DNA from 3 places in the Pseudobacteroides sp. genome. Region 1 is predicted to be linked to each of the others. Evidence: predicted binding sites of a transcription regulator. Region 1 holds the regulator's gene; each other region holds the start of a gene.

Region 1 (7,018 bases):
TATAGATGAAGTTATAATGTGTTTGCCCTTCCTGGGGTTTCCGAAAAGATATCCTGTTATGGCTAAATTATTTGACTCTGTGCCTCCTGAAGTAAAATATATTTCATTTGAATTTACTCTCAGGCTGTCAGCAATAACCTGCCTTGACTTTTTGATCTCTCTTTCTGCCTCAATACCTTTTTTGTGAAGAGATGATGGGTTTCCGTAAACTTCTTTGCTAATGACCCCCATCAATTCTACAACTTCATCATAAGGCTTTGTAGTTGAACTGTTATCTAAAAAAATCTCGTTATTCATCTTTTTCCTCTTTTTCCTTAATAAACTCTTCTATATTCACAGATCTGTATTCTCCACTATGCTCCAAGCACTTCTCACAGTTATTGCATCTTTTTGTGCTGTCCAAATCACATTTTTCACATTCATAGCATTTAATACAAGCACGATCATATATCAAACACTCTTTTCCCATAAGTCTCAGTCCTTTTTTATAAATTTATACTCCGTTCGTTACCTGTTCCGCCAAAAGTATGGTTATTAACACTTTTAATATGTGAAATCACTCAGTAGTTTTAATATAACACAAACTATATGTTTTGCAATAATCAATTTACATTTTTAATAATTAACACTTAAATATACAGGACTGCAAAGTGACTTTGTGATTCTATATTTTTGAGCATTAAAATTGGCTAAGTAAAATAACCTGAACACTAGTGTTATTTGCTTAGCCAATTTATAATTATATAATTAACTTACAACCTTTAATAGAATTTGCCTCTAACTTTCTAAGGATTCCCGAACTTGAATTTATTTACATAATGGTGCAAATTTCTCCTATTGACTTCCGATATCTCATAAATCTCAAAACCATACTCATATAAGTCCATTATTTTATTCTTTCTCACTATTTTGCCTCTGAAAACAACTTTTTCATTTTTATCCAGTGCAATAGTAATTTCCATAACATCATCAAGTATCAAGTTGATATTACAAACAATTTTTACCCCGGATACACTAATATTAGTAGCGATGCCGAATATGGGATCAAGTATTCCCTGAACCTTAACATGTGCAGCCTTACTAATAAAAAACCTTTCTGCTTTTCTTAAGTCCTTGAGTTTTTCAATTTTTAAGATTGATACTGTAAACTGTATAGGTTCGTCATCATCAATAGATACTATGCTGGCACTAAGCAAATAAACCTCATTAGAGCTATTATAGCTTAAAACAATAATATCACGCGGTGCTAATATCAGGTCCTTTACATTTTCCTTTAAAGTAAGCTTTATTATTGGATCACTGACAGACTCTACAGTTGCTACTAGATCATTATAGACATTATAATGCTTCATATCTATGTCACTGCTTACCTTAATAACTTTTAGACTGGCCTTCGTAAATACGCCCAGCAATCCAGTCTTATCATCAAGATTATATCCTGCCATGGTATCACATCCTTTAATAAAGTTAGGTTGCTTCAAGTCCAATTCTCTTATATCATTTTTATCCTGCAACAGGAATTTTTAGCGTATCTCCTGTGTATATTTCGCTTGAGTCAAGGCTATTAGCTTTTTTAATTTCATATAAAAATTTACGTATTTCAATGCTACCCCTATAACGGTCCGCGATATCCCATAGGGTATCACCATATTTTATTTCTATCAACTTATATTCTTTTTTCTTAATTCCATACGATATATCGGCAAAAACAAAAGTAATCATAATACCTAAAATTAAAAATAAAAATGTAAAAAATCTTTTTTTATTTTTTAAAGTATATTTTTTCTTCATTATAATCCCTCCGAACACCCGTTCTTTATGATAATTATACCCAAACATCCGTTCTTTGTCAATTATTTTTCGAACATTAGTTTGATTTTTTAAAATTATATGATATAATAATCCTGACGAAACCTTTCAAGGAATTAAATGTACTTAGAATATAAAAATCATAAATCGATTTAATCCATATTCATTAAATTTAAACGGGGTGTATGGTATGCATGAGAAGCAGAATGAAAATCAAAAGAAAATTCTAGATTTTATAAACAAGGAAGTGGCTGAAAAGGGTTATCCCCCCTCAGTTCGAGAAATATGCAAAGCCGTAGGCTTAAAGTCAACATCAACGGTTCACGGATACCTAGAAAAGCTCAGTAAAACCGGTCAAATCCAAAAGACCCCCACAAAACCGCGAGCTTTGAAGATAGTAGGCTCCAAAAATGCAAGCACGCAAAAGAATGACAAGGGGTATTATACAGTAAAAGAAATGGTTGATGTTCCTATTGTCGGTAAGGTAACAGCCGGCCAGCCAATTTTAGCTGTTCAAAATGTGGAGGACACTTTTCCATTACCAGTAGACTTTGTGCAAAATTCAACCGCTTTTATGCTAAAGGTACAGGGTGACAGTATGATTGAGGTGGGTATATTCGACAAGGACCTTGTTTTAGTAAAGCAGCAGGCTACAGCTAATAACGGGGATATAGTGGTGGCACTGATTGGTGATGAAGCTACAGTAAAAACATTTTATAAGGAAAATGGATATGTTCGGCTCCAGCCTGAGAATAAATACTTAGAGCCTATAATTGTAAGAGAAAACTTGAGTATTTTAGGAAAGGTTATTGGTGTTTTCAGAAAACTTTAATACAGCATTAAAAAAGCCGCTAAGCGGCTTTTTTTACTGTTCTCTGTTATCATTAAATATAAGATTTACAAGTTTCATAGGACTTATAGTTGATATAGCATGCTTGTAAACAAGCTGTTGTCTTCCATCGCTATCCAAAACTACTGTAAAATTATCAAAACCTTTTACCATACCTTTTAACTGAAAACCATTTGTCAGGTAGATTGTTACAGCAATATGCTCTTTTCTAACCTGATTTAAAAAAACATCTTGTAAATTAATATTATTCTTGTTCACGGGACTCCTCCTCTATCTATCTATTTTTATCCATGCTAAAACATAACACTTACCCGAAACTATACAATTATTCTATAGGAAATTACCATTTGTTGCAATATCATTTTCAATATTTTTTGCAATTTTATTTATGTCCTGCTCCGAATCCAAATCAATCCATTTAATACCTTCGGTCTTTTTAAACCACGTTATTTGACGCTTGGCATACCTTCTTGATCCCATCTTTATTATTTCCTTTGCATCCTCTAAAGTAATTTCATCCTTAAGGTATAAAAGCAGTTCTTTATATCCTAAAGCTTGCATTGCAATGGTATTTCTATCATAGCCCATCCTTATAAGGTCTTTTACTTCTTCAATCAATCCCCTTTCAAACATTAAATCTACTCTTTTGTTTATTCTATCATACAACCTTTCCCTGCCCATTTTAAGGCCATAGGTATAAAACTCATACCTGGAAGGGTTTTTCCTGGACACCTCCTGATGCTCAGATATTGTCTTTTTAGAATACTCATATACCTCTAATGCCCTAATGACCCGCTTTGTGTCATTCTTATGAATTCTTCCAGCGGCTAATGGGTCAACAGATTTGAGTTTGTCATGAAGATAATCATTTCCCAGTTCCTCAGCTTCCTTCTTAAGTCTTTCCCTAAGCTCCCAGTCGCATACAGTCTCTGAAAAATCTATATTATAAAGAAGGGAATTGATATAAAGCCCAGTCCCCCCTACAACTATAGGCTGTTTTCCTTTATTTAATATTTCATCGATATATTTGGTCGCCAGCTCTTTATATCTTGCCACACTAAACTCTTCATCAGGATTTACTTCATCAATAAGATAGTGCTTGATTCCTGACATCTCTTCCTCATCAGGCTTAGCTGTTCCGATATCCATATACCTGTAAATTTGCATTGAATCCGCAGAGATTATCTCCCCTTCCAGTTCCTTTGCCAATTTAATAGACAATGCTGTTTTACCTGATGCTGTGGGACCTACTATTACAATAACCTTACCCATAACCACCCCTACAAAACCCTTTTAAACATTTTTTCCAGCTCATGCTTTGTAAGCTTTACAATAACAGGCCTTCCATGAGGACATGTATATGGATTCCTTGTTTCTCCAAGCTTATCCATGACACTGATTATTTCTTTTTCATCAAGCTTTTTATTAGCTTTTACAGCTGCCTTGCAGGCAATTGTGTAGATGGCTTCATCCGCCATAATATCAATATTGTCAACATTTGACTTCTTTATCTTGTCAACAATCTCTAAAAACAGCTCCTTAACAGAATTTATATCATTTATAAAAGGAACTGATCTTATGATAATTGAATTATTTCCAAAATTCTCAAAATTAAAACCTAAATTATTAAAAATTTCCTTCTTACCTTCAATAAACTTTATTTCGTTATACGGTATCTCTACAACCTCAGGTGTTAAGAGGATTTGTGAAAAAGGCTCCTTTTTACTGAACTTTTCCCTATAGTACTCATACATAATTCTTTCATGTGCCGCGTGTTGATCAATAAGAAGGAGGTTATTATCTTTTTGTATAAGAATATAGGTGGAAAAAACCTGCCCAATTATTGTGGCATTTTTAAACACCTCAAGTTTCTCTTCTTTGGCCCTCCCATCCTCTTTATCATCACTCTTACATTTATCTATTGAATCAGTTTTATCAGATACAATCAAGTTGTATTCTTTGTTTGTTTGCTTACTTTCTGGACTTTCAATTTCTTTCTTATTGTTATCGCCACTTTGTTCACATAACTTTTTACTAAATAAATTATTGCTATTTAAATTATTATTATGTAAACTTTCCTTTTTTACTATTTCATTTTGTGTACTTAAATCAGATCCTTGAAACACCTCTATATTTTTACTTTCTTCTGTGCCAATATTTGGCGGCGTACTGTTTATATCTATATAATTATAATTAGATTTTTCTTCCTTGACTGCTTTAGCCGCACCTTTATCCCTATTCTGGTTTGTTAACTCATTTTTATCCGTTAACTCATTTTTATTTTTTAGAATACTTGCTGTCTCAATATTTTGCTGAACAAAATCCGGCTTTTTTATCTCCTGATCCGTAATTTTAAACAGATTTCCGCTTTTTTCTGTAAAATAGGCGTTTCTAATAAGGGGAGTACTTAAAAGTGCATTATTTATAGCATGATAAACACTCCTAAATACCTCCTGCTCCTTTGAAAACCTTATTTCCATTTTTGTAGGATGAACATTGACATCAACCAACATTGGATTTATATTGATATTTAAAACGGTAAAAGGATGCTTGTTCTTCATTACAAAAGTCTTATACGCTTCCTCAATGGCTGCAGAGATAAGCTTGCTTTTTATGTACCGTCCGTTAATAAAAACCGATTGGTACTCCCTTGTAGATCGGGATATCTCAGGCTTACCAACATAACCTTTGATTTTAAGAATGGAGTCTTCATAATCAATAGGTAAAAGATTTCTGCTTACTTCTTTACCATATATGCTGAATATGACACTTAAAAGATCATTATTGCCTGGGGAATGTAGCACAACCGAGCTGTTCCCAATAAGCTTCATAGAAATGCCCGGCTTTGCGAGAGCTATTCTATTTACAATTTCAGAAATGTATCCGAACTCGGTGCTGTCTTTTTTAAGAAATTTGTATCTGGCTGGGGTATTATAGAATAAACTGCTTACTGTAAAACTAGTTCCAACAGGACACCCCACCTGTTTTATTTCCTTTACTGTGCCCCCCTCAACCCTTACATAAATACCATACTGGTTAGCCCTGGTCCTGGTTGTAAGCTCCACAACGGACACAGATGCAATGCTGGCTAAAGCTTCCCCTCTAAATCCTAATGTACCTATGGATTCCAGATCATTTGAGCTTCGTATTTTACTCGTGGCATGCCTTTCAAAGGCTATTTCAACGTCATCGTCTTCTATACCCGAGCCATTGTCGGTGACTCTCATAAGGCTTATTCCGCCGTTCTTTGCCTCTACGACTATATTATCTGCCCCTGCGTCTATTGAATTTTCCACAAGCTCCTTAATTACAGAAGCAGGTCTTTCAACCACTTCACCCGCAGCGATTTTATTGGAAGTATTTTCATCAAGTAGTACAATCTTTCCCATAGTATCCCTTCTGCTAATTATTATAAGTATTGAAAATAAGCTCCATTAACAGACAAATGTAATATATTTGTCAATTTAATATTGATGGACTGTCAAGAATTCCTGAGCTTTTGTTGGAGTTTATAGATTACATTAAGTGCATCTAAAGGAGTCAAAGCACTTACATCAACGGTTTTTAACTCCTCAATAACCTCCTGGAAACCCTTGTTTTCAGGCTTAACCGAAAACAAATTCATTTGCCCGTCAATAGGCAGATTCTTTTTTCTGATCCTCATTTCTTTTTTGTTTATATCTGCATCTTCCAGCTCTTTTAAAATCTCCTTTGCACGGCTTAAAACAGCCTGAGGCAATCCCGCAAGCCTTGCCACCTGAATGCCGTAACTGTCATCGGCACCACCCCTTATTATCTTCCTTAAAAATACGATATCCTCGCCTTTTTCCATAACAGAAATGCAGTAGTTCTTTATGCCTCCAATCTTACCTTCCAGCTCTGTAAGCTCATGGTAATGTGTTGCAAAAAGTGTCCTGCTTCCAAGCTTGTTTTTATCGCATATATATTCGATAACAGCCCATGCGATGCTAAGACCGTCAAAAGTGCTTGTCCCTCTTCCAATCTCATCTAGAATCAAAAGGCTTTTATTTGTCGCATTTATGAGTATATTTGCCATCTCAGACATTTCTACCATAAATGTACTTTGTCCGGCAGAGAGGTCATCCGATGCACCAACCCTTGTAAATATCCTGTCAACCACACCTACTTTTGCACTCTTGGCAGGCACGAAGCTTCCTATCTGGGCCATAAGAACAATCAAAGCTGTCTGCCTCATGTAGGTTGATTTACCCGCCATATTAGGTCCTGTGATAATGGCCAGCCTGTTTTCCGACATGTCAAGATTAACATCATTTGGCACAAAATAGCCCTGCTCAAGCATTTTTTCCACCACAGGATGTCTTCCGTCAACTATTTCTA
Region 2 (7,018 bases), on a different contig from region 1:
AAATCATCCGTAATAAGGCAATTATTATAAAGCTCAACAGCCATGGCAAAATCAAACACTCCAAGCTCAATGCACTTATTTCTGTATGCAGCGGTAATATTATCAGCATCACTGAAAATCTGCTTTTTGAGGTCATCTTTGATTTCCAGAGAATTGTACAGCCTTTTACCTATATCCTTATAAGATATACCTGAGGTTGCCGCTTTAACAAGATTTGAAGTAATATCTATGGATATCCTATCTGTAAATGATGTCACCCCTGGGAATATTCCCTTTCTTTCCCTGTGTGCCTGGATAACTGCAGATACCAAAAACTGGGCAGACTCAAAAGTAAGGAAAGTCGGCTTTATCCTTCGGTCCATAATATCTCTGCAGTTTTTTAATACAATCGGATAATGGGTCCTGATTTCACTCTGAATAAATCCATAATATGAAGTTCTCCAAATGTTCCCGGACCCCTTAAGAAAGGTTTTTGTTCTCCAATCAAGGGATTGAGTCCTATTTAATAAAAGTATCAATATTTTCTCACTTGGTATCCCCAGCCTGTCCACCATATATTTGTACCTTTCCAGTAATATGGTGGTCTTACCGGAACCTGATGATCCTTTTAAAATAATCTTTGAATGCTTCGGTGTTTCTATAATACCTTTAAATTTGCTATTGTCAAATATAGCTAATCACCCCAAAAAGTCTCTTGGGAATATTATAGCACCTCAGGCAAAATTTAAAAATATATTTAATAAATTTTACCTTTGATTAATAAAACTGCTGTAACCTGTATAGCAAAAATAATAGGAATTCCTATCATGAATTTCATGTGCCTGGTCTTATGTCTGAACACAAAAAAAGATGAATATAACCCCGGGCATCCCCCGATTATCCCCAACAGAAAAAGCGTTTTTTCCGATATTCTCTGTTTTTTATGTCGGGCTTTATATTTATCAATACCGGAAATAATGAACGCAATGATATTTAAAATAATAAGAACTACAGCTATAATATAATTTTTAGGCATTTTGGTCACTCCAGAATAATTTATATATGTATATAAAGATAACGAGTCTGTAATCTTACTTACAGCCCGTTACCCTAGACATCAACCTTTATGTTGAGGTGAGAAATTTTAGACTATTCATCAATTTCGCAAACTGTTGATAGGTGCGGGTATACGGCCTCCGCGCTTTATAAATTCCTCACTGCCAAATCTATTCACGTTCATAACAGGTCCCGAACCTAAAAGCCCTCCAAATTCAACAATATCTCCTACTTTCTTTCCGTAGGCAGGAATAACTCTAACCGCAGTCGTTTTATTATTTATCATACCTATGGCAGCCTCATCGGCTATAATCGCAGATATGGTTGAAGCACTGGTATCACCCGGTATAACAATCATATCGAGCCCTACTGAACATACACAGGTCATAGCCTCAAGTTTTTCCAATGTAAGAGCACCAGCCTTGACAGCCTCAATCATTCCGGCATCTTCACTTACCGGTATAAAAGCACCGCTCAATCCCCCAACATATGATGACGCCATAACTCCACCTTTTTTGACTGCATCGTTTAATAGTGCCAAAGCTGCAGTTGTTCCATGAGCACCACATTTCTCAAGTCCCATTTCCTCCAAAATGTACGCCACACTATCACCTACTGCCGGGGTTGGGGCCAATGAAAGGTCTACAATACCAAACTCCGTATTAAGCCTTCTTGAAGCTTCCTGTGCTACCAACTGACCCATTCTGGTAATTTTAAAAGCAGTCTTTTTAATGGTTTCGGATACAGTTCCAAAGTCCGCACCCCTTACCTTCTCCAAAGCACTTTTTACAACTCCCGGACCACTTACGCCAACATTAATCACACATTCCGGCTCACCTATTCCATGAAATGCACCTGCCATAAAGGGGTTGTCCTCAGGAACATTTGAAAACACCACAAGCTTTGCACAAGCCAGACTGTTATCATCCTTTGATAGCTCTGCAGCCCTCTTTATTACTTCCCCCATTTCTCTCACTGCATCCATATTTATCCCCGCTTTTGATGTTGCCACATTAACTGATGAACACACTAATTTAGTGGAACTAAGTGCTTCAGGGATTGATCTTATAAGTTTCCTGTCTCCGTTTGTATAACCTTTATGAACCAGTGCCGAAAAGCCTCCTATAAAGTTTATACCGATTGCATCAGCCGCTTTATCCAAAATTTCTGCGAATCTCACATAATCTTCTTCATCGGAACTTTCAGCAATAATTGAAATAGGAGTTACAGAAACCCTTTTGTTAATAATGGGTATACCATATTCCTTTTCTATATCATTCCCAGTCTTTACTAAATCAGCTGCAAGCCTGGTTATTTTATCATAAATCATTTGCCTCGACTGCTTTGAGTCCTTATGGCAGCAATCCCTTAACGATATACCCATTGTGATTGTTCTTATGTCAAGGCACTGTTCCTGTATCATATTGATTGTCTCAAGTACTTCCCTTGTTCTTATCATTAATCCATCCCCCTAAATTCTATGCATTGAGTTAAAGATGTCTTCATGTTGGATCCTTACTGAAAGACCAAGTTCCTCGCCTTTTCTCTCCAACCTGTCGGCAAGTTTTGTAAAATCTATTACAAGGCCTGAAATGTCTACAAGCATAATCATGGTAAAAACATCCTGAAGTGTTGTTTGGTTTATATCTAATATGTTTACATTGTTATCCGCCAATACATTACTGATCCCGGCAATTATTCCGACCCTGTCCTTACCTATAACTGTTACGATAGCTCTCATAAATATACCCCCGTTAAAATATTTTAAAATGTGTCATATAATAACCCTTCTATATTTTTCTTTATTTAGATATTCAAAGAAAATTAAAGCAAATATAAAATCTTCCCGGCTAGAACGGTATAAGCGTATTATACAGTTTAAAATCCACAATATCAACCCGAACATATGTTTGATTTATTGATGAATTTGTGATAAATTAGCTGTAATAACCACATATGACGAAAAGGTGATGAAATGGAACTGGAAACCAAACTGGAAATCTTATCTGCAGCAGCAAAATTCGATGTATCATGTTCCTCAAGCGGCAGCAACAGGAAGAATACTCCAAACGGCTTGGGCAATGGCCATAAGGCTGGTATTTGCCATAGTTGGTCGGAAGATGGCCGATGTATATCACTATTAAAAATACTTTTTGCAAACCAGTGTATATATAACTGTACATATTGTGTTAACAGATGCAGCAATGACACCCCAAGAGCTGCTTTTACTCCACATGAAGTGGCAAACCTCACTATAAATTTTTATAGAAGAAATTATATAGAAGGTCTCTTTCTAAGCTCAGGCGTTATTAAAAGCCCCGACTATACCATGGAACTTCTCATTAAAACAGTAAAGCTATTAAGAGAAGAGCACTCCTTCAACGGCTATATACACTTAAAGGCAATTCCCGGGGCAGACACCAGGCTCATTCATGAAGCTGGCTTGTATGTTGACAGGATGAGTGTAAACATTGAGCTCCCATCAAGCCAGGGACTAAAGCTTCTTGCACCGGATAAAAACAAGGAGGCCATAATAAAGCCCATGGGCTTTATAAATAAAGCTATAGCAACTGTTAATGAAGAAAACAGGATATACAGAAAAAAACAGTCTTTTGTTCCTGCCGGACAGAGTACCCAGTTAATTGTCGGTGCTACACCGGACCATGACTACAACATAATAAAGCTCTCCGAAAACCTTTATAAGCATTTCAGGCTTAAGAGAGTGTACTATTCAGCTTATGTTCCAGTTGTAGAGCATCCCAGCCTGCCAGCTATAGGGAGTCCTCCCCTGCTAAGAGAACACCGGCTTTACCAGGCAGACTGGCTTATGAGATTCTATTCCTTTCATGCCAATGAGCTTTTAGATGATAGAAGTCCCAACTTCGATCTGGAACTGGACCCCAAATCATGCTGGTCAATTCGCAATATGCACCTTTTTCCCTTAGAAATCAACAAGGCAGACTATCAAATGCTTATACGGGTTCCCGGTATTGGTGTAAAGTCCGCTCAAATCATAGTATCAACAAGAAAGCTCTGCTCCATAGGCTTTGATGACCTGAAAAAGATTGGGGTGGTTTTGAAAAGAGCAAGGCATTTTATTACCTGCAAAGGCAAATTCTACGGAAGCTCCTTTAATGAGACATACCTAAGGGACCAATTAATGTCCGAGAATGTTGGCGGTTCCAAAAAAGTATGCAGCGGACAAATTTCCATATTTTCATACTTTGGAGCAGGTTTAAACCAATTACAGTTCAACATCCCAAAAAAGGAGACCACTTATGAATAATCAAATGGTGAATTATACCTATGACGGAAGCTTCGAAGGGCTATTGAGTGCAATTTACGATTCATACTACCGACATGAGATACCCCTCAACATATTACCGGAAGGAATGATACAAGTAGGTATTTTTAATAATGATTATAGCGTACAAACTGACATGGAAAAATTCGATAAAGTTTATAATTCAATCAGAGAAAAGATATCCCCAATAGCTTTGAGGAATATTTATTATGTTTATGTATCGGAATGGGCAAATAAGGAGTATATTATTTACAAGTACCTAAGGCTTGGCTTTAAATTAGGCAGAGACGTGGACAGATTTATAACAGATGATTCCGTTTTAAAAGTGCGAATAATAAGCCGGAAGGTAACCAGCGAATGCCATAGATTTTTAGGCTTAGTCCGCTTTAAGCTTATGGATGGAGATTATTACTATGCTTCTTTAGAGCCCGATAACAACATAATAAGTTTATTGGCACTTCACTTTTCAAAAAGGCTTTCGGATCAAAGGTGGGTTATTCATGACCTAAAGAGAAAATCTGCAGTGGTCTATGATAAAGAGGGCTGGTTCCTAACTTCCATCGATAAGCCTGTTAAAGGCAGCTTAAGTTCCGATGAGAAAGGTTTTCAAAGTCTATGGAAGCTGTATTTTAAGAATATAGCTATAAAAAGCAGAAAGAACCCCGGACTTCAAAAGCAGCATATGCCGGTGAGATATTGGGCTCATCTGGTAGAAATGGAATAGGTATTTCATTTACACTTTTTATATAGATATGTTGCGAAAAAGGGCTTACACTAACAAATGCAATTGAAGCATCTGCTCATGCAATATATTTTTCGCAACATACATGAATAAAATTGCTCGTGATTTTGCAACCTTAAGGAAAGTGTTTTAGGATAGTTACCCTAGTTCCCTGCAATCCTTAGCAAGAGCTTCAAAAGCAGGAAGTGCTGCATTAATTGTATCTAAACTACTGCAATATGCAATCCTGAAATATCCCGGACATCCAAAACCTTTTCCTGGTACAATAAGAAGATTATATTTAAGTGCCATCTTTACAAACTCAACATCATCCTCAATAAGTGCTTTCGGAAAAAGGTAAAATGCACCCTCAGGCTTTACGCATGTAAAACCGAGACCTATCAAGTGATTGTAAAGTATGTCTCTACGCTTCTGATACTCTTCAACATTTATTGTAACATCCATGGTTTCTGCTATCACCTTTTGAAAAAGTGAAGGAGCATTAACATATCCTAAAGTTCTATTTGTGAATATTAAAGCATCCATCAGCATGTTTATTTCTTTTATTTTGGGGCTGGCCGCAACAAATCCTATCCTCTCACCCGGAAGTGACAATGATTTACTAAAGGAACACCCTTGTATGGCATTATCAAATATTTTTAATATGCTAGGCAGCTTTACCCCATCATAAACCAGCTTATTATATGGTTCATCCGATATTACAAATATTTCAGTTCCGAATTCCTTTTGTTTTTCTTTGAGAATCTCAGAAATTTTTATTAAGGTTTCCTCTTTGTAAATAACACCTGTGGGATTGTTTGGAGAATTAATTATTATGGCTTTGGTATTCTTTGAAATTTTGCTTTTTAAGTCATTCAGATCGGGTTCAAAAGTATTCATATCAGGCTTTACAATCACAGTTTTTCCGCCATGGTTATCTATATAGAAAGAATATTCTACAAAGTATGGTGCAAAGATGATTACTTCTTCATCAGGGTTTAGTATAGATTTAAAAATAATATTAAGTCCTCCTGCCGCACCGCAGGTCATAACAATATTATCTGCTTTTAACTCGACATCTGTTTCTTTTGTCAGACTTTGAGCAACTTTTTCCCTTACATCGGCAAAACCTGCATTATTCATATACTTATGAATTCCAGCTTCATCGTTTAATATATATTTCTTCAAAGTATCCTTTACCAATGAAGGAGGCTCCATATCGGGATTGCCTAATGTAAAATCAAAAACATTTTGGGCACCGTGAATTTTTCTTAATCTTTCCCCTTCTTCAAACATTGCTCTTATACCTGACGAGTTTGTCAGGTTATTAACTACCTTTTTTGAAAGCATACTAAACTCCTCCTATGTAATTTTATCTATATATTCATATATTATTCTTTATTTTAATCCAAATCATATACTATTTTTGATATTTTAGCAACTTCCCCGGGGGCCTTATTCTCATCAACTTCTTTGGACATTATGGAAATTATGTACGGGTTATCTTTAAAAACTATGCCCACATCATTTACTGTATTTACCTGAGTCCCGATTTTGTGAGCCACTTTTATATTTGAAGGGAGAAGTGCCGGAATTCTGTCATTGAACTTAGTATTTAATAGGCTGTCCATCAGTTCCATACCCAATTCACCATTTGTGTTGGAAAACTCATAGATATGCTTCATATATATCCCCATGTCTCTTGGACAGGAAACATTCTTGTCGTCTTTGACAACAGTCCCACCAATACTCCTCATGTAATTCTTAATGTTATTAATTCCTAAATATCTTAAAAGCATATTTGTAGCTACATTGTCACTGTGAGTTATTGATAATCTCGACAACTGCTTTATAGTATACTTCTTACCAAAACTCTGAGACTGTATTATGCCGGTTCCTCCTTCGAAATCATCCCTTATATATTTTAATGTTCCTAACGGATTCACATCACCAGTTTC
Region 3 (7,018 bases), on a different contig from region 1:
CAACTGCTAAACCCCGCCTAACAGGTCATTTAGCAGTTGATTATTTTTTGATCATGACTTATATACTTTTTTCATATATTTTCTTCAGTTGATTTCCCAGATTCTCCAGTTCCATAAACGATTCATTAATTGAATTTAGTATCCCATTCTGCTTTTCCAATGAAGTAAGCACCTCCTGGGTAGATGCCGCACTCTCCTCAGATATACTGGCTACTGATTCTATTCTGTTATACATCATCCCAAAGCCGCTTCTTACACCGTCAAAGCTCATGCCTGCGTTAAATATTTCCTTTTGTGAGTTTTCCGCATCTTTTCTATAAAATTCAAAGTACCCCTTTATGTCTTCAATAATCTTATTTCCTTCACCAACCGCTTGAAATCCCTTTTCTGCCTCTGTATATGCAGTGGAGATCTTCCCACCAATATTCCCAAGTTTGGATGCTATTTCTTTTGCTGCATTATCACTTTGTATTGCAAGCTTCCTTATTTCATCAGCTACAACAGCAAACCCCCGGCCGCTTTCTCCTGCCCTCGCAGCCTCAATTGCAGCATTTAAAGCAAGGAGGTTGGTCTGTTCAGCTATGCCGCTTATAAGTTCAAGAAACCCTGTTATATCTTTCATACTGTCTCTAAGTACACTTACTGCCGAGAGGGACTCTGATACAGCAGAATCCAAAGTATGCATTTGCGAGTACATCATCTCTACTTTTGTTGTTCCGCTTCCAACCCTTTCAAGCATTCCGTCAGATATTTTATTTATATTTTGGGAAGCTGCACCTGCCTGATTAACATTTTCAGAAATATCAAAAGCTTTATGCATAATTTTATTTATATCATCTGCTTGTTGCTGTATTCCCTTTGCCATTTCATGCATTGCTCTCTGAATGTTGGTGCTGGACTCAAGCATACTGTTTAGATCATTCTTTGAGACGTTTATTTTATAAAACAGCTCCTTTAAATTACTTTCCATGTGGGTTACTGTTTCTTTAAATTTATTTGCAGCTATATTTGATCTCTCCGCATTGTCCTTGGAAATTACAATTGCTTCATTTCCCCACCTGGACAAATAGTATAAGGCTGCCATGATGCCATTAAAAAACACAAATACCAGCAAAAACTCACCAAGCCCGTGGTTAGCTCCAATCAGTTTGTCAGGTATAAAAATGTATTCCAATATTAATAATATATTAGCCAGTGTACCATTTATCAAAATAATTTCTTTTGTGAAAAACACAGCTGTCAATGTAATTGATGCCACCAAAATATAGTGTTTGTCAAGTGAGTAGCCTCTAAAGTAAAAAAGTGCCAGGGGAACAATCAATGTTATCATCCCAACAAATAAACCTTTTAATTGGAATCTTACTTTAAAAAGCATTAGAGCAGTAGTTACAACTGCAACTGGGAGGGTTTTTAGCAAGCTATCTGATATAGACTCTTTTCCAAATAAAATTGATTCTACTAAATACATTGCAACTAAGACCAGTACAAACACTAGTGTAAATCTTTCTACCTTTTTTTCATCATAACCCTTCCTGCTTTCTTTCATACCAGCACCCCCAAGGCATAAGCTAATAAGATGGTACAATATTGACTTAAACTTTATCGTCAATTTCTCTAATTCTATTAATAGATAAAAAGTTATTAATCTTTTACATTTATTAATGACAAATCACGATAAAACCCGCCTTAGAACAGTCTTTGATTTAACAATCATTGTACCAATATTTAGCAATATGTCTTAGATAATATCTTTACTATTTATTAGTGCATCATGTATACATAATGAATTATCCTCTTCGTTATATAATTTTTCAAACCTTACTCCATACTCACAAATACCTACATCTGTTGCGGAGTATCTGCTCCACATAATGTCGCATTTGACAAAGTAACTCCCTATCACCTTGACAAATGGCCTTGGTAGCTCAAGATACAAACTGTCACAAGGATAATAATTGCTGGATTTTATCATGGCTCCGCTTCCCGATATATTTACCAGACTAGCCTTTTCCCAATTTGTTTCATTATTGGATATTAGAATTGGATAATCAAACATATTGTACCTTATACTTTTTCTTCTTTCACACATAAATAATCACCCTTAACTATTAATTTATTTTTACTCCTAAAATTACAACAAAAACATTTATTCAAATAAACTAACAGCAAGATACAGAATGTTAAAAATATATTTAGTAAATCCTATATTTATTTCGTAACATTTATCTAATAACTTAATAATGTTTATAATATTTTTATGGAATTTATACTGATTTTTATAGAGAAGCAGAACACGGCATAGAATATGCAGAAATTTTCCAGATATAAATCAAACCTGTTAATTACCTAAAAGTAACTAACAGGCTATTGTCAGCTGTTTTATAAATAACGAATGTCTATTGTTGGCACATATAACATTACGGTATATTTTCAAAATGTTTATTATTTGGACTTTTTCTTGAATCATCCTCTATAAATTGGCCATACTTAAAAAAGTTATCATAGCCGCTTGTGTTTTCAGAATCCATCTTCAATCTTAACAGAACATCTTTGTCATGTTGACTTAACCTTACGTACTTACTTTTTTTTGGTTTAATCATAATTTTGCACCTGCTTCTAAATTTACTATTGTTGGTATACCTGTTTATTCATCACCTGTTAAAAGGATTACTGTTCTACCACCTCCAATCAGTAAGTTACACATGTTTATATTATATAGTATGTCAAATAAGAAAATATATATTATTTTATATTGATATTTATTTTCAAGTAAAGTTGTCTTGTTTGAAATTCTTAAGCACACTTTCTATTATTTCTGAACTATAGCCCCTATGCCTTAGAAAATAATATACTTTTTTAATTATCTTTTCATCATTAAAATCATATTTACCAAATTTTTTTCTCACCAGGCCTTCTGCAATTGCACTTTCGTCTATATCCACCTTATCTAGGACTTCTTCAATAATAGAATCGGATATACCTTTGTTTCTGAGCTCAAACCTTAGCATTTTCAAGGATTTGGGCTTTAGTTTACACCTGTCTTGAACAAATTTTCCGGCATACAGTAAGTCATTAATATATCCCATTGTCGTTAATTCCTCAATAACTTTAAGGACTGTTCCCTCATCAAATCCTTCATCTCTAAGGCGGTTGTATATCTCCTTTTCACTCCTCATCTTCAATGATACAAACCTGATTGCCATAGACTTAGCATTCCTGAAATTTATTTTATGATTTATGTAATCAAATTCTTCCTTTGTGATTTCTTCCTTTTCATAAAGGTTTAACCTGAAATAATCATCTTCAGAGATTACTAAAGAATAATTCCCCTCTATATCCACTATAACAGTGTCCTTGTCTCTTTTAATATTTGTTATTAACATTTCATCACCTGTTTGTATCCTTAAAAAATATTAAACAAAAAGGGGCTACCTTATAAGGGTAAAGCCCCGCAGCGGAAGTAATCTTTCATTCATGCCTAATCTTATACATCATCTTCAAACATTTCATCGTCATCTGTTTCTATATGGTTCTCTTTATTCTTGCTTACCGTTATGCTTAAGCTTTCTCTAATCTTTGCTTCAATCTCATTTAAAAGCTCTCTGTTCTCTTTCAGGAACTGCTTTGCGTTTTCCCTGCCCTGACCTATTCTCTGCCCATTGTAAGAAAACCATGCTCCGCTCTTGCTTACGATATCCAAGTTTACTCCAACATCAAGGATATTACCTTCTTTTGATATACCTTCACCGTAAACTATATCGAACTCAGCTTCTTTAAATGGCGGTGCCACCTTATTTTTAACAACCTTTACTCTGGTCCTGTTTCCAACCATATCACTGCCCTGTTTTATAGTCTCAATCTTTCTTACATCCATTCTAACTGATGCATAGAATTTCAAAGCCCTACCGCCAGGAGTTGTCTCAGGGTTTCCAAACATAATACCCACTTTTTCTCTTAACTGGTTTATAAAAATTGCTGTGGTCTTGGATTTGCTGATAACACCAGCCAGCTTTCTAAGTGCTTGAGACATAAGTCTTGCCTGCAGACCTACGTGTGCATCTCCCATCTCACCGTCTATTTCAGCCTTAGGAACCAACGCAGCAACCGAGTCGATAACTATAACATCAATAGCACCACTTCTTACAAGTGCTTCAGCTATTTCCAAGGCTTGTTCTCCCGTATCAGGCTGAGATACAATAAGGTTATCTATATCAACACCTAATTTCTTCGCATAAACCGGGTCCAGGGCATGTTCAGCGTCTATAAAAGCAGCTTCTCCTCCAGCTTTTTGAGCCTCTGCAACAATATGAAGTGCAACAGTCGTTTTACCGGAAGACTCTGGTCCATATACCTCAACAATTCTTCCACGTGGAACTCCTCCAACACCTAAAGCTATATCAAGTCCCAATGCACCGGTCGGTATCACTTCCACACTCAAGTGAGTACTTTCACCCAACTTCATTACAGCACCCTTACCGAATTGTTTTTCTATTTGGCCTAAGGCCATCTCCAAAGCTTTTTTCTTTTCCATTAATTATTCCTCCTTGCAGAACATGTCGAACATCCGTTCTAGTTTATTATATATCAATATTTCTGCTCCGTCAATAAAGATTGTTATTTTTAACTTCAATATATTTTCAATGTCTAGGAAATTATGGTGCCTCACAGGACTTAATCTAGAATTTAAAAATCTTCTTCATCCTTATTCTTATAGTGCTTACAGCATTCTGTGCCTCATCGATTTTTAGTATTAATGCTGCTCCAAAATAAACAGCTACTCCAACAATAATGTATACAGCTAATAAAATAAACTGAATTACCTTGGAAAAATCTGAAAACTTTACAAAGCTGTTAATTGCGAAAAGAACAGCACCCATTAAAAGTGCAGATGGAACAACCTTTAAAGTAAATATCATCAATTTCTTTATGTAAATACCTTTCATTTTTCTGTTGAGAATCAAAATAAGCAAACATGCATTCAGCGTGCTAGCCGCCGAATAAGCAAGTGCCATTCCTGCCACACCTAATGATGTGTGCCTCAAAAGATAGCTTAGCAAAATATTTAGCAAAATAGTGGTAACCCCTATAAAAAGAGGAGTCTTTGCATCGTTGTCTGCGTAAAAAGCCCTGTTTAGCACAGTAACTACGGACTGGGTAATGAGTGCTATGGAAAAAAACATCAATATATTTCCCGCGTTTACAGCAGCAGCATCGCCAAACTTTTTGGACAGCTTGAAAATTGAAATAACGGGATAATTCAGCACCACTAGCGCAACCGCAGAGGGTACTGTCAGAAGCAATACAGTCTTCAATCCCTTTAAAAGAGTGTTTTTATATTGGTCTATTTCTCCTACTGCAAGATTGGCGGACAACATGGGAAGCATCGCTATCCCCATACCCTGTGCAAAAACTCCGTAGGGCATCTGCCATATTCTGTCTGCTGTTTGAAATGCAGTAACGTTTCCTGTGCCAAAAAAAGGAACAAAAAAAGTGGTGATAATAATATTTATTTGTACAATTGATGATGAAGCCAAAGACGGAACAGAAAGGGAGAACATCTTTTTAAAACCGACATGATTCCAAAAAAATGCAGGGCGATAGAACCTCATGTTCTTAAGGCCAAATGACAGTTGAAACAAAAAGTACAATATTGAGCTTGCCATAACCCCAACTGCAACAGCCTCAACCCCAAACCTTGAGAATATAAGTATGCTTAATGCACTGCCTATATTATAAATAGAGGGCCCATAAGTGGCAGCCGCAAACTTGTTATATGAGTTTAAAATGCCGTTAGTAATACCTGCCAGCATCAAAAATGCTACCGACGGAAAGAGTATCCTTGTAAGTCTGACAGCTAAATCTAAGGATTTCAGCTTCATATCAAAGACATCATTTGAAAAGCTAACAATCTGTGGTGCAAATATGACGCCTAAAACACAGGTAAATACCATTAATATTAAAACACTATTTATAAATGTACTCACAGCCTTCCAGCCTTCCTCTTCCTCATCCCGTGCCAAATAGCCAGATAATACAGGAATCAAAGCGGCAGCTATGGCACCACCCACAAGAAGATCATACATCAGGCCAGTAATTCTAAAGGCTATTACATATGCATCCCCAACTTCATTGGTTCCAAGAATGTTGGGGATGAGAATCTCCCTTATAAAGCCCGTTATCCTGCTCAATACAATTGACAGCATAACGATAAAGGCTGTTTTTGTTAATTTTTTCTTTTGTACAGGACTCAAATCAGTATCCTCCCAAAGCTATATTAAAATTGTTAATGACCTTACATTTCTCAGTCTCATTATCAATATTTTTTCAAAATATATCTTCTTATAATGTCAAGTGCATTTAAAACAGTATTATTCCTAATTCTGTTCCTGTTTCCCCATAGGTTTAACCTTGTGCACTCCACTCCATTTTCATCCGCTAAAGCAATATAAACAAGTCCTACAGGCTTATCATCAGCACCGCCGTCAGGTCCTGCAATGCCTGTTATAGATAGCCCAAGCTTTGTATTCATAACTTTTCTTATATTAACCGCCATTTCTTCAGCGGTATAGCTGCTAACCGCACCATATGTATTAAGGGTTTCCTCCTTTACACCAAGGTTGTTGGCCTTTATGTCATTGCTGTATGTTACCATACTTCCAGCAAGCACTGCCGATATCCCAGGTATCTCGGTAATCCTGGCGGATAATAGTCCTCCGGTGCAGGATTCTGCAAAGGAAATAGATATGTTATTTTTAATAAGAAGCTCTCCTGCAACCTCTTCCATGTTTTTATTATCAACAGAATAAACTGCTTCTCCGAGCCTGTTTTTTATCTCCTCAATAACAGGCTTAATAAGTGTATCACCTTCCTCTTCATTTTGGCATCTTGCAGTAACTCTAAGGGTTACTTCACCATCCTTGGCGTAAGGTGCAATAGTAGGGTTTGTTTGATTGTCAATAAGATCAATAATCCGCTCCTCCATAGCTGCCTCACCAATACCGAATATCCTTAAAAACTT

What was found. Region 1 encodes LexA, which represses DNA repair genes until DNA is damaged. Its sites were predicted from a motif close to CNAACANNTGTTNG; they were not measured.
Region 2: the regulator LexA is predicted to act here: its motif matches at 2,935-2,948, upstream of VIO64_RS04775 (putative DNA modification/repair radical SAM protein).
Region 3: the regulator LexA is predicted to act here: its motif matches at 4,558-4,571, upstream of recA (recombinase RecA).

What each region holds. Positions count from the first base shown of each region.
Region 1 covers NZ_DATCTU010000004.1:59,096-66,113, forward strand. The annotation lists gene VIO64_RS00340 (cysteine desulfurase family protein) at 1-297, opposite strand, end outside; gene VIO64_RS00345 (hypothetical protein) at 290-469, opposite strand; gene VIO64_RS00350 (PilZ domain-containing protein) at 786-1,445, opposite strand; gene yneA (cell division suppressor protein YneA) at 1,504-1,791, opposite strand; gene lexA (transcriptional repressor LexA) at 2,000-2,641, shown strand; gene hfq (RNA chaperone Hfq) at 2,675-2,917, opposite strand; gene miaA (tRNA (adenosine(37)-N6)-dimethylallyltransferase MiaA) at 2,990-3,931, opposite strand; gene mutL (DNA mismatch repair endonuclease MutL) at 3,940-6,048, opposite strand; gene mutS (DNA mismatch repair protein MutS) at 6,141-7,018, opposite strand, start outside.
Region 2 covers NZ_DATCTU010000032.1:45,447-52,464, reverse strand. The annotation lists gene VIO64_RS04795 (UvrD-helicase domain-containing protein) at 1-641, opposite strand, end outside; gene VIO64_RS04790 (DUF1294 domain-containing protein) at 737-1,015, opposite strand; gene VIO64_RS04785 (PFL family protein) at 1,136-2,494, opposite strand; gene VIO64_RS04780 (ACT domain-containing protein) at 2,507-2,776, opposite strand; gene VIO64_RS04775 (putative DNA modification/repair radical SAM protein) at 3,011-4,321, shown strand; gene VIO64_RS04770 (TIGR03915 family putative DNA repair protein) at 4,314-5,063, shown strand; gene VIO64_RS04765 (pyridoxal phosphate-dependent aminotransferase) at 5,220-6,410, opposite strand; gene VIO64_RS04760 (serine hydrolase) at 6,464-7,018, opposite strand, start outside.
Region 3 covers NZ_DATCTU010000045.1:77,511-84,528, reverse strand. The annotation lists gene VIO64_RS08230 (methyl-accepting chemotaxis protein) at 59-1,546, opposite strand; gene VIO64_RS08225 (PilZ domain-containing protein) at 1,739-2,089, opposite strand; gene VIO64_RS08220 (hypothetical protein) at 2,418-2,600, opposite strand; gene VIO64_RS08215 (regulatory protein RecX) at 2,766-3,383, opposite strand; gene recA (recombinase RecA) at 3,485-4,531, opposite strand; gene murJ (murein biosynthesis integral membrane protein MurJ) at 4,677-6,251, opposite strand; gene VIO64_RS08200 (competence/damage-inducible protein A) at 6,314-7,018, opposite strand, start outside.